DNA from 3 places in the Brevibacterium renqingii genome. Region 3 is predicted to be linked to each of the others. Evidence: riboswitches for the same ligand, from Rfam matches in the RefSeq annotation. Region 3 holds a riboswitch; each other region holds the start of a gene.
What was found. A riboswitch is a leader RNA that binds a small molecule or an ion and turns the genes downstream of it on or off. The one in region 3 is predicted to bind thiamine pyrophosphate.

Region 1: it holds a riboswitch for thiamine pyrophosphate, as region 3 does, so the genes downstream of both, thiM (hydroxyethylthiazole kinase) here and thiO (glycine oxidase ThiO) in region 3, are expected to answer to the same signal.
Region 2: it holds a riboswitch for thiamine pyrophosphate, as region 3 does, so the genes downstream of both, IIE29_RS13700 (ECF transporter S component) here and thiO (glycine oxidase ThiO) in region 3, are expected to answer to the same signal.

Annotation. Positions count from the first base shown of each region.
Region 1 is NZ_JADBHG010000001.1:476,850-480,119, reverse strand. Features, by position in the region: gene IIE29_RS02175 (ATP-binding cassette domain-containing protein) at 1-361, shown strand, start outside; gene IIE29_RS02170 (sugar ABC transporter permease) at 358-1,569, shown strand; TPP riboswitch at 1,720-1,838, shown strand; gene thiM (hydroxyethylthiazole kinase) at 1,826-2,746, shown strand; gene thiE (thiamine phosphate synthase) at 2,743-3,270, shown strand, end outside.
Region 2 is NZ_JADBHG010000007.1:135,387-138,656, forward strand. Features, by position in the region: gene IIE29_RS13690 (DUF4916 domain-containing protein) at 1-161, shown strand, start outside; gene IIE29_RS13695 (universal stress protein) at 298-1,230, shown strand; TPP riboswitch at 1,291-1,399, shown strand; gene IIE29_RS13700 (ECF transporter S component) at 1,423-2,052, shown strand; gene IIE29_RS13705 (ABC transporter ATP-binding protein) at 2,052-3,270, shown strand, end outside.
Region 3 is NZ_JADBHG010000005.1:26,174-29,443, reverse strand. Features, by position in the region: gene IIE29_RS10645 (thiazole synthase) at 1-388, opposite strand, end outside; gene thiS (sulfur carrier protein ThiS) at 390-647, opposite strand; gene thiO (glycine oxidase ThiO) at 644-1,807, opposite strand; TPP riboswitch at 1,797-1,900, opposite strand; gene thiE (thiamine phosphate synthase) at 1,913-2,596, shown strand; gene IIE29_RS10625 (ketopantoate reductase family protein) at 2,593-3,270, shown strand, end outside.

The sequences.
Region 1 (3,270 bases), on a different contig from region 3:
GGTGCCGATCGCGGCCCTGTCCGGCGGCCAGCGGCAGACCGTTGCGATCGCCCGGTCCCTGCTGGGCGAGCCGTCCCTGGTCATGCTCGACGAGCCGACTGCCGCCCTCGGCGTGGCACAGACGGCCGAGGTGCTCAACCTCATCGAGAGGCTCAAGGAACGCGATCTGGGTGTGCTGCTCGTCAGCCACAATATGGCCGATGTGCAGGCCGTCGCCGACCGTGTCCACGTGCTGCGGCTGGGCAAGGACGTCGGCGACTTCCCCGGGGACGAACGCACCGATGTGCTCGTCGCCGCGATCACCGGAGCCAGCGACAATGTCGTGACGAAGAGGGCCGCACGCAGGGGTGAGCGCCGATGACTCGCAACTCCTTCATCACCGATGAGCGGATCTCCAGCGAGGGGGTCGTCGGCACGTTCGTCCGACGGGTCAAGGAGGGGCAGCTGGGGGCGTTCCCGGTCATCCTCGCGCTCGTCGTCATCGTCATCGTCTTCCAGACGGCCGATTCCAACTTCATCTCACCGGCCAACCTCGTCAACCTCTCCACCCAGGTCGCCTTCCTCGCGATCCTTGCGCTGGGCATCAACCTCATCCTGCTCCTCGGCGAGATCGACCTGTCCCTGGCGCAGCTGGGCGGGTTGGCGGCCTCGCTGCTCGGTGTGCTCGTGGTCCGGCAGGGTGTGCCGCCGGCCATCGCGCTGATCATCATGCTGCTGCTCGGGCTCGTCGTCGGAGCCGTGCAGGGGTGGTTCTTCGCCGTCGTCGGCATCCCCGCCTTCGTCGTCACCCTGGCCGGCCTGCTCGCCTTCACGGGTCTGACGCTGACGACCTTGGGCACGCAGAAGAACCTGTCGATGTCGGAGACCTTCGCCTTCGACTTCGCCAGCTACTATTTCCCGGCCATCTGGGCCTACGTCTTCGGGGCGGTCGCGATCATCGGCTTCGGTGCCGGAATCATCCATTCGAAGCTGCGTCGGCATCGTGAGGGGCTGAACGCGCCGAGCTGGACCTCGGTGATCGTGCGCATCGTGCTGCTGGCCGCGATCGTGTTCGGGTTCCTCATCCTCGTCAACCAGGACTTCGGGCTGGCCATGCCCTTCTTCCTCATGATGGTCATCGCGATCGTCATCGATCTGGTGCTGCGCAAGACCCGCTACGGCCGCTCGATCTACGCCGTCGGCGGCAAGGTCGAAGCCGCCAGGCGAGCCGGCATCCGCGTCACCTGGGTGCGCATCAGCGTGTTCATGGCCGCGGGCGTGCTCGCCGCACTGTTCGGGTTCATCAAAACAGGGGTGACGACGAACGCCGGATCGACCCTGGTCAGCACCCAGGACCTGCTCAACGCGATCGCGGCAGCCGTCATCGGCGGCACCTCTCTCTTCGGCGGACGCGGGTCGGCCTGGGCCGCCGTGCTCGGTGCCCTGGTCGTCGGAGCGATCAACAACGGTCTCTACCTCATCGGCTTCAACTCCGATGCGCAGCAGATCATCACCGCGCTCGTCCTCCTCACCGCCGTCGTCATCGACGCCCTCAGCCGCCGCGGCCAGAGGTACGTCGGCCGGGGGTAGGGGAGTCCCGCCCTCACCGAGCGGACCACTTGGTGTCGAGGGACCAGTTGCAAGGGGTCCTTTCGAGGCCAAGTGGTCCGCTCGGTGCAATCGGCGGCGCGACCAGCTCGTGCGGACTCGCCCCGTCCCGGTGGGGCTGATACAGTCGAAGCCAATGACATGGGGTGCCTCATGACGATCCGCGGCAGCGGAGTTCGGCGAGGCTGAGAGAACACCCATCGAACCTGATCTGGGCCATACTAGCGAAGGGATCGTCATGGTTGACTTCGACCTGCGTTCTGCCAACGCACGACTGCGTGCGGGACATCCGCTCATCCAATGCATCACGAACACCGTCGTGCAGCAATTCAGCGCGAACGTGCTCCTGGCCGTCGGCGCGTCCCCGGCGATGCTCGACCATGAGGCCGACGCCGGGCAGTTCGCCGGCATCGCCGACGGCGTGCTCATCAATTTCGGCACCGCTTCGAATCATCAGCTGCTCGCCGCCGATGCCGCCATCGACGTCGCCGCTGCCGCCGGCAAGCCCTGGGTGCTCGACCCCGTCAGCGTCGGCGCGGTCGACTTCCGCACCTCTCGCATCCGCCGCGCCGCCGCTGACCGACCGACCGCGATCCGCGGCAACGCCTCGGAGATCGCGGCTCTGGCCGGAGTCGGCCTCGGCGGACGCGGAGTCGACTCCACCGATGAGGTGGACGCCGTCCTTCCCGCCGCCGCCCAGCTGGCACGCACGACCGGTGCGATCGTCGCGGTGTCCGGGCCCAGTGATGCCGTCGTCGCGCACATCGACGGAACCGACCATGTCGCCCATATCGACGGCGGCCACGACTTCATGCCGCTGGTCATCGGCACCGGCTGCTCCCTCGGCGCCGTCGCCGTCGCCTACCTGGCCACCGCCGACTCCAGCACTGCAGGCCCGGACTCCGCAGCAACGGTCTCGGCGACTGCGGCAGGGGACCCGGCCATCGACAGCGCGGCCGCCCTGGCGAGATTCGAAGCCGTCGTCGCCGCCCACGCGCACTTCGCCGTCGCCGGAGAACTCGCCGCCGCCGGCGCTCACGGGCCCGGCAGCTACTCGGTGAGCTTCCTCGACGCCCTCCACGCCGTCACCGGCGACCAGCTGGCCCAGGCCCGGGTCAGCCACGGCACACTGACCGCGGACGAAGGCGTGCAGGCATGACCGCCGGATCGGCGCACCCCGCGGACAGCCCCCACGACACAGGGGACCAGGGCGTGACCGTTCAGTCTCAGGACCGCTTCACCGGCATCGACACCCGCCTCTACCTCGTCACCGACTCCGCTCAGTGCGAAGCGGCCGGCCGCAGCGTCGCCGAGACCGTGCACGAGGCCGTCGCCGGGGGAGTGGGAATCGTCCAGGTGCGCGACAAGGACATCGACGACACCGCCTTCTACTCGCTGACCCGCCAGGTCATCGCCGCCGTCGACTCCGCCACCGCGGGCACTGACCGCACAGTCCCCATCGTCCTCAACGATCGCGTCGAGGTGGCCCGCCGCCTCATCGACGAAGGCGAGATCGTGCACATCCACGTCGGCCAAACTGATGCCACCGTCGCCGAGGTGCGCGCCACCTTGGGCGAGGCACCGCTGATCGGTCTCTCGGCCGCGAACAGCGCCGAATTCGCCGCCGCCCGCGACACCGACGTCGTCGACCTCATCGGCATCGGGCCCGTCTACGACACCGCG
Region 2 (3,270 bases), on a different contig from region 3:
TCCTCGAGGTCCGCGGTGAGTGCACCCCACGCGCCGACGCCCTCAGCCTCGACTGGCTGACCCCCGAGGAGACGCTGCGTCCCGATATCACGGGCGAGCTCTGCTACGGCCAGGAACACGTCCTCAAGGCCGCGCTCACCCATCTGGGCTTCCCGGTCTGAGACCGAGGCTCTCACCCGCACATTTTTCTACGCCGCGTAGAAGCCTCTTGGTAGGATGGTCCCGACGCCGTCGATACCGCCAGTCGGGGCCGTCGTCGGCGTCCGGGTTGGCAAGGCCCCGACCGAGAGGTCCGAGATGTCTGCCCAGTCCCGTCCGTCCGAAACACGCCCGTCAGAGTCAGGCCTCTCCCGAGAGGTCGGAGTCCTCGTCGGCTTCGACGGCTCCGAACTCTCAGCTCTGGCCGTCCGCCGCGGCGCGGTCGAGGCCGAGCGCCGGCATACCGCGCTGACCGTCGTCACCGCCTATGCGCTGCCGACGATGATCTATCCGAACATGGCCTCCCTCCCCAGCGAGCCCGAAGACGTGACCGCGAAGAAGGAAGCGGAGGCGACCCTCGCCGAGGCGGTCGAGCTGTTGCGAGATCACCCCGGTGAGAAGAGCTTCCGCACCGCACCGGGCGATGCCGCCGGCGTCCTCGTCACCCTCAGCTCCGAGGCCGAGGTCGTCATCGTCGGCGCGCGAGGTCGCGGCGGCTTCATGGGCCGCGTGCTGGGATCGGTCTCCACCGCCCTTCCGGCCCATGCGCACTGTCCGACCATCGTGGTGCCGCAGCATGCCGCACCCGACTCAGCACAGAACGGCCCCGTGGTCGTCGCCGTCGACGGCTCGGACACAGGACGCGTCGCCATGTTCACCGCGGCCGCCGAGGCCGCGGTGCGCGAAGCTCCGCTCGAGGTCGTCTCGGTGCTGCCGACGGGAGACGAATGGCTGTACTGGTACCCCGAGCTCGAGCTCAGCTCGGAGGTCTCAGGGCGTCGGCAGAAGGAGCTCGCCGCCGGGCTCGAGAGAGAGGTCGCCGAGCTTCGCGAGCAGTTCCCCTCGCTGTCCGTATCCACATCGGTTCCGATCGGCGATCCCACCGAGACACTCATCGAAACCAGCGCCCGCGCCCAGCTGACCGTGCTGGGCACGCGCGGTCGCGGACGTCTGAAGAGCGCTTTGCTCGGCTCCGTCTCCCGCGGTGTCCTCAACCGTGCCGCGGGACCGGTGATGGTGGTGCCGAGCTGATCGGCGTCGCCGGGCGCCCCTGAGACCCGCTGCCTCTCACCGCCGTCTGCTGTACAGTGGTGGCTACGACAGGGGAGCGCCATCAGGGGCGCTGAGAGTGCAGAAGAAGCTGCAGACCCTCGAACCTGATGCGGTCAGTACCGCCGAAGGAAGTCGAGACTCTTCCACCCCTCCTTGATCCGAGGAGGCACAATGCCGAAAACCACCACGTCGAATTCCGCACCGTCCACGGCACCGGCCCACACCCTGGCGCCGAAGACGAAGAAATGGCGGGTCGTCGACTACGTCACCACCGCCGTGCTCGGCATCGCCGTCGGACTCGTGTTCTGGGTGCTGGCGCTGAGCTGGAAGATCCTCGAGCTCGCCTTCCAGGCGTTCCCGCCCTCGATCGGGCTCATCGCCGGCCTGTGGGTCCTCGCCGGCCCCCTGGCCGGTGCGATCATCCGCAAACCCGGGGCCGCACTCCTGTGCGAACTCATCGCCGCCATCGTCGAAGCGGTCCTCGGCTCTCACTTCGGCGCAGCCGTGCTGCTGTCGGGGCTCGTCCAGGGTCTCGGCGCCGAACTCGTCTTCGCCGCCTTCGGCTACAAGCGGTTCACGCTCTGGATCACCGCACTGGCCGGAATGCTGGCCGCGGCTTTCATGGCCGTGAGCGAGAACATCATGTACAACGCCGAATGGCAGTTCGGCTTCCAGACCGTCTATGCCGTGTGCGCGATCGTCTCGGGCCTCGTCATCTCCGGCATCGGCGCCTGGTACGCCCATCGGGCGATCGCGAGGACGGGCGCGCTGAGCTCCTTCGCCTCCGGTCGCCTGCGCTGATGGGGCTGCCGATCACGGCGCGGGAGTACTCGTGGACGCATGCCGACCGTGATGCTCCCGCCGTCGGTCCTCTCGACCTCGAGATCACGGCCGGTGAGAGAGTCCTCGTCCTCGGACGCTCGGGAGCAGGCAAGTCGACTCTCCTCCATGCGCTTGCCGGTGTCCTGCCCGACGAGTCCGGAGAGGCGACCGGTGAGCTCCTCGTCGGAAACGCTCCCCCGGATCCTCGCCGAGGCGGCTCCGGGCTGGTCCTGCAGGATCCCGAATCGCAGGTGATCTTCTCTCGCGTCGGCGACGATGTCGCCTTCGGTATGGAGAACCTCGGGCTGCCCGCCGAGGTCATCGAGTCCCGGATCCCCGGCTCGCTGGCCGCACTCGGCCTCGATCTGCCGCTCGACCATCCGACGGCGGCGCTGTCCGGCGGCCAGAAGCAGCGCCTGGCCCTGGCCGGGATCCACGCGATGTCGCCTGAGGTCATCATCCTCGATGAACCCACAGCGAACATCGACCCGGACTCGGCCGCTGAGGTCCGCGACTCCGTCCTCTCCGTGCAGACTGCCGCCTCGGCGACGATGGTCATCGTCGAGCATCGGGTCGGACTGTGGCTCGACCACGTCGATCGCGTCATCGTGCTCGGTCCTCACGGGCTCCTCGCACAGGGTCCGCCGAAGCGGATCTTCTCCGACCCGAGCCTGTCCGAGGCGCTCATCGACTGCGGCATCTGGATGCCGCACGGATCGGAGACGACGTCAGGAGGGGGCTTGTCGCCCACAGCCGAGGCCGCGATCTGCTCGAGTCCCGGCGACGGACGAGGGGATGTGCTGCTGCGGGCCGCGGGCCTCGCCGTGGGCCGGCCGCGAGCGAAGGCACCGGCGGCGGCCGGCATCGATCTCGCCGTCCGCGCAGGAGAGGCTGTGGGCCTCGTCGGCCCCAATGGCGCCGGCAAGTCCACGACCGCGCTGACGCTGGCCGGTCTGCTTCCCGAGTTCGCGGGACGGGTCACCGCCGAGGCGGCGCTGCGGGGCGAGTCGAAGCACGCCCGTCCGTTCGCGTGGCCCTCGGCGCTGCTCGCGCCGCGCATCGGCATGGTCTTCCAGGAACCGGCACATCAGTTCCTCACCTCCGGTGTAGCCGCGGAGCTGAGTCTGGGACCGCGCCTGGCCGGGTGGTCGGACGCGGAGGTCGACGACCGCGTCGTCCAGCTGCTCGACGTGCTCG
Region 3 (3,270 bases):
TATATGCGAAGACCGTGAATCCGTCGAGGACGAGTTCCTCGGCCGCGGCGAAGAGTTCGATCGGATCGGGCAGCAGAGTGTCCTCGTCGGCGATGACCTCGAGCTTCACCCAGTTCGTCTCGAGTGCTTCCCGGGCCAGCTGTGCCGTGAGCACGGCATCCCGGGCGGTATAGCATCCGGCGGTGTTCGGCAGGATGCGGATGCCCAAGCGCTGCAGCATGGTGAACACGGAATCACGCGATTCGGCGTCGAAGCGACGCATCGCCACGGTCGTCAGTTCTGTGCCCGAGGCCCGCAGTGCGTCTTCGAGAATGCTCAGCGAACTCGCGCCTCCGGTGCCCATGACGAGGCGGGAGCTCAGATCCGTGCCGTCGATCGTCCAGGTCATATCAGCCTCCCTGCACAGCGGTGACGATGTCCACGGTGTGGCCGTCGGTCAGAACGAAACCGGACCAGCCTCCGCGCCGGATCACTTCGCCGTTGACAGCGACGGCGATGCCCAGACGGCCCCCATCGGCAGGGGTCCCGTCCTCGCGCAGCTCCCGTCCGGTGACTTCGGCGACGAGGTCGAGCGCCGAGGTGGCACCGGCCAGTTCATGCGGTTCGCCATTGAGGACGATAGTGGCTGCCTGTGCTGATTCGGTCATGGTTTGCTCCTCTTCGAGGTCGTGGTGGGCAGAACAGCGGTGTCGGCGGCATCATCGAAGCGCCGAGGTGAGACGGAGGCGAGAGCGCCCGGTGGCAGCCATTCGGGGCGGCGACCGACAGCGAGTTCGGCACCCAACAGACCGCCGAGCGGGGCGAGGAGGATGCCGTGCCGGAAGTAGCCGGTGCTGACGACGCAGCCGGCGTCGATCCGACCGATCAGGGGCACATCGTCGGGGGAGCCGGGGCGGGCACGAGTGGTGATCTCGGTGATCTCGCAGTCGAGTATGCCCGGAACCAGACGCTGACCATCGTGGAGGAGGCGGTGGACCGATCCGGCGTCAGTGCCGGCTCGACCGTCCTCACGGGAGCTGGCTCCGAGCACGAGCTCCCCATCGGGGCGGGCCACGATGTAGACGGAACGGCCGTTGACGAGGCCGCGGATGGTGCTCGACAGCAGGGGAGTGCGCGCGGCGGGAGCACGCAGGCGCAGAACGTCGCCCCATACCTGGCGCACGGGCAGCCGCGGGGCGCCTGCTACGGCATTCGAGGCTGCTCCGGCGGCGAGGACGACCTGGTCGGAGATCAGCTGCCGCCCGTCCTCGAGCTCGACACCGACGGTGGCGTCTCCGTCGCGCAGCAGCCCGGTCACTCGCGCAGACAGGAGTTCGGAGGCGAACACCGAGCGCAGGGCCGAGACCACTCTCCTGGGGTCGATGGACTGATCCTCGGGGATGCGCACGGCACCGGCGACCGAAGGTGACAAGGACGGTTCGAGCTCTCGCGCCCGTGAACCGGTGATGAGTTCCGTTGCGAACCCGGCTCCCGACTGGGCATCCCGCAGCTCGCGCAGCGCCTGCAGATCGGCACGATCACCGGCACATACCAGGGTTCCGGTGTCGGTGAGGCCGAGATCGGCTGCGTCCGTGTCGGCCACCTCGGCGGCGAACTCCGGGTACATGTCGGCCGCGGTGCGCAGCAGCGGGTACAGCAGCTCCTGCCCCCATACGACCTCGGCGGCCGGAGCGAGCATGCCCGCCGCGGCATGGGAGGCGCCCATCGCGGGATCGGGATCGATGACCGTGACATCGGCGCCGAGGTGGCGCAGGTACCAGGTGGTGGACAGGCCGATGATTCCGGCACCGACGACGATGACGTGCATGGATTCTCCCTCCGGCGGCATGATCCGCATCAGGTCTGACGGTCGGCTGTTACACCCTCTCAGCCTCGTTGGGAGGCTCCCGCGAACTTCCTCTACTCTATGACCATGACCACCGATATTCCACCGCACACCGACGTGTCCGACTCGAGAAGAGCCTGGCGGGAAGCCGAATTGGCTCGGGCTAGCCTCTACCTGTGCACCGATGCCAGGAGTGCCCAGGGTGATCTTCCCGAGTTCCTCGATGCTGCGTACGCCGGCGGCGCCGACATCATCCAACTGCGCGACAAGACCCTCGAAGCCCGAGACGAGATCGCCGCCCTCGAGGTGCTGAAGGAAGTCGCTGAACGGCATGGGAAGCTGTTCTCCGTCAACGACCGTGCCGATATCGCACTCCTGGTCGGCGCCGATGTCTTCCACATCGGCCAAGGGGATCTCACCAGCGCTCAGGCTCGCGCCGTGCTCGGACCCGATGTCCTTCTCGGTCGCTCCACCCATTCGCGGGAACAGGCGCTCGCCGCCGAAGCGGACGGCGAGATCGACTACTTCTGCGTCGGTCCCGTGTGGGAGACTCCGACGAAGCCCGGCCGGCCGGCCGTGGGCACGGGTCTGCTGGCCGAGACGGCTGCTTCGGCGGTCAAACCCTGGTTCGCCATCGGTGGGATCAAGGCCGGTCCCAGACTCTCTGAGGTCCGGGAAGCGGGCGCGGAGCGTGTCGTGGTGGTACGTGCGATAACCTCGGCAGTCGATCCCGCTGCGGCCGCGCGGGTGCTCAAGGAGGAATCGGCATGACGGGTACCACGCACAGCGCAGCGAGCGGACAGGAGCCGACGATCCTCATCGCCGGTGCCGGAGCCACCGGAGGAGCCTTCGGCACCTACCTCATCGAGGCCGGCCGCAACGTCACCTTCCTCCTTCGGGAGACGAGGGCGGAGCGGATCCGTGCCGAAGGGCTGCGCTTCGTCTCGCCGGAGGCTGATCGGACGAACTCCGTCAGCGTGATCACCGCCGCGGAGCTCGAGAGGAGCCGGCAGACCTTCGACCTCGTCATCATCGCGGTCAAGGCCAACGGTCTCGATGCCGTCCTCGACGACGTCCGCCCCGCCGTCGGCGCTGACACGCGGATCGTCCCCTTCCTCAACGGCATGGCCCAGATCGACCGTCTGCAGGCCGACTACCCGGGTCAGACTCTCGGCGGGCTCGTCAAGATCGTCGGCACTGTCAAGGACGGTGCGGTGCATCAGCTCACCGACCTGGCCGTGATGACGATCGGCGACCTCTCCGGCGATGAGGTGCCCGAGTCCGTGTCCACGGCTCTCGACGTGCCCGGCTTCAGATTGCAGGTCATCGACGACATCGTCGGCGGGCTGTGGGAGAAGTGGATCTTCATCGCCGCGGCCGGAGTCGTCACCTGCCTGTTCCGGGCGCCGGTCGGAGCGATCGTCGACGCCGACGGGCGGGCTCAT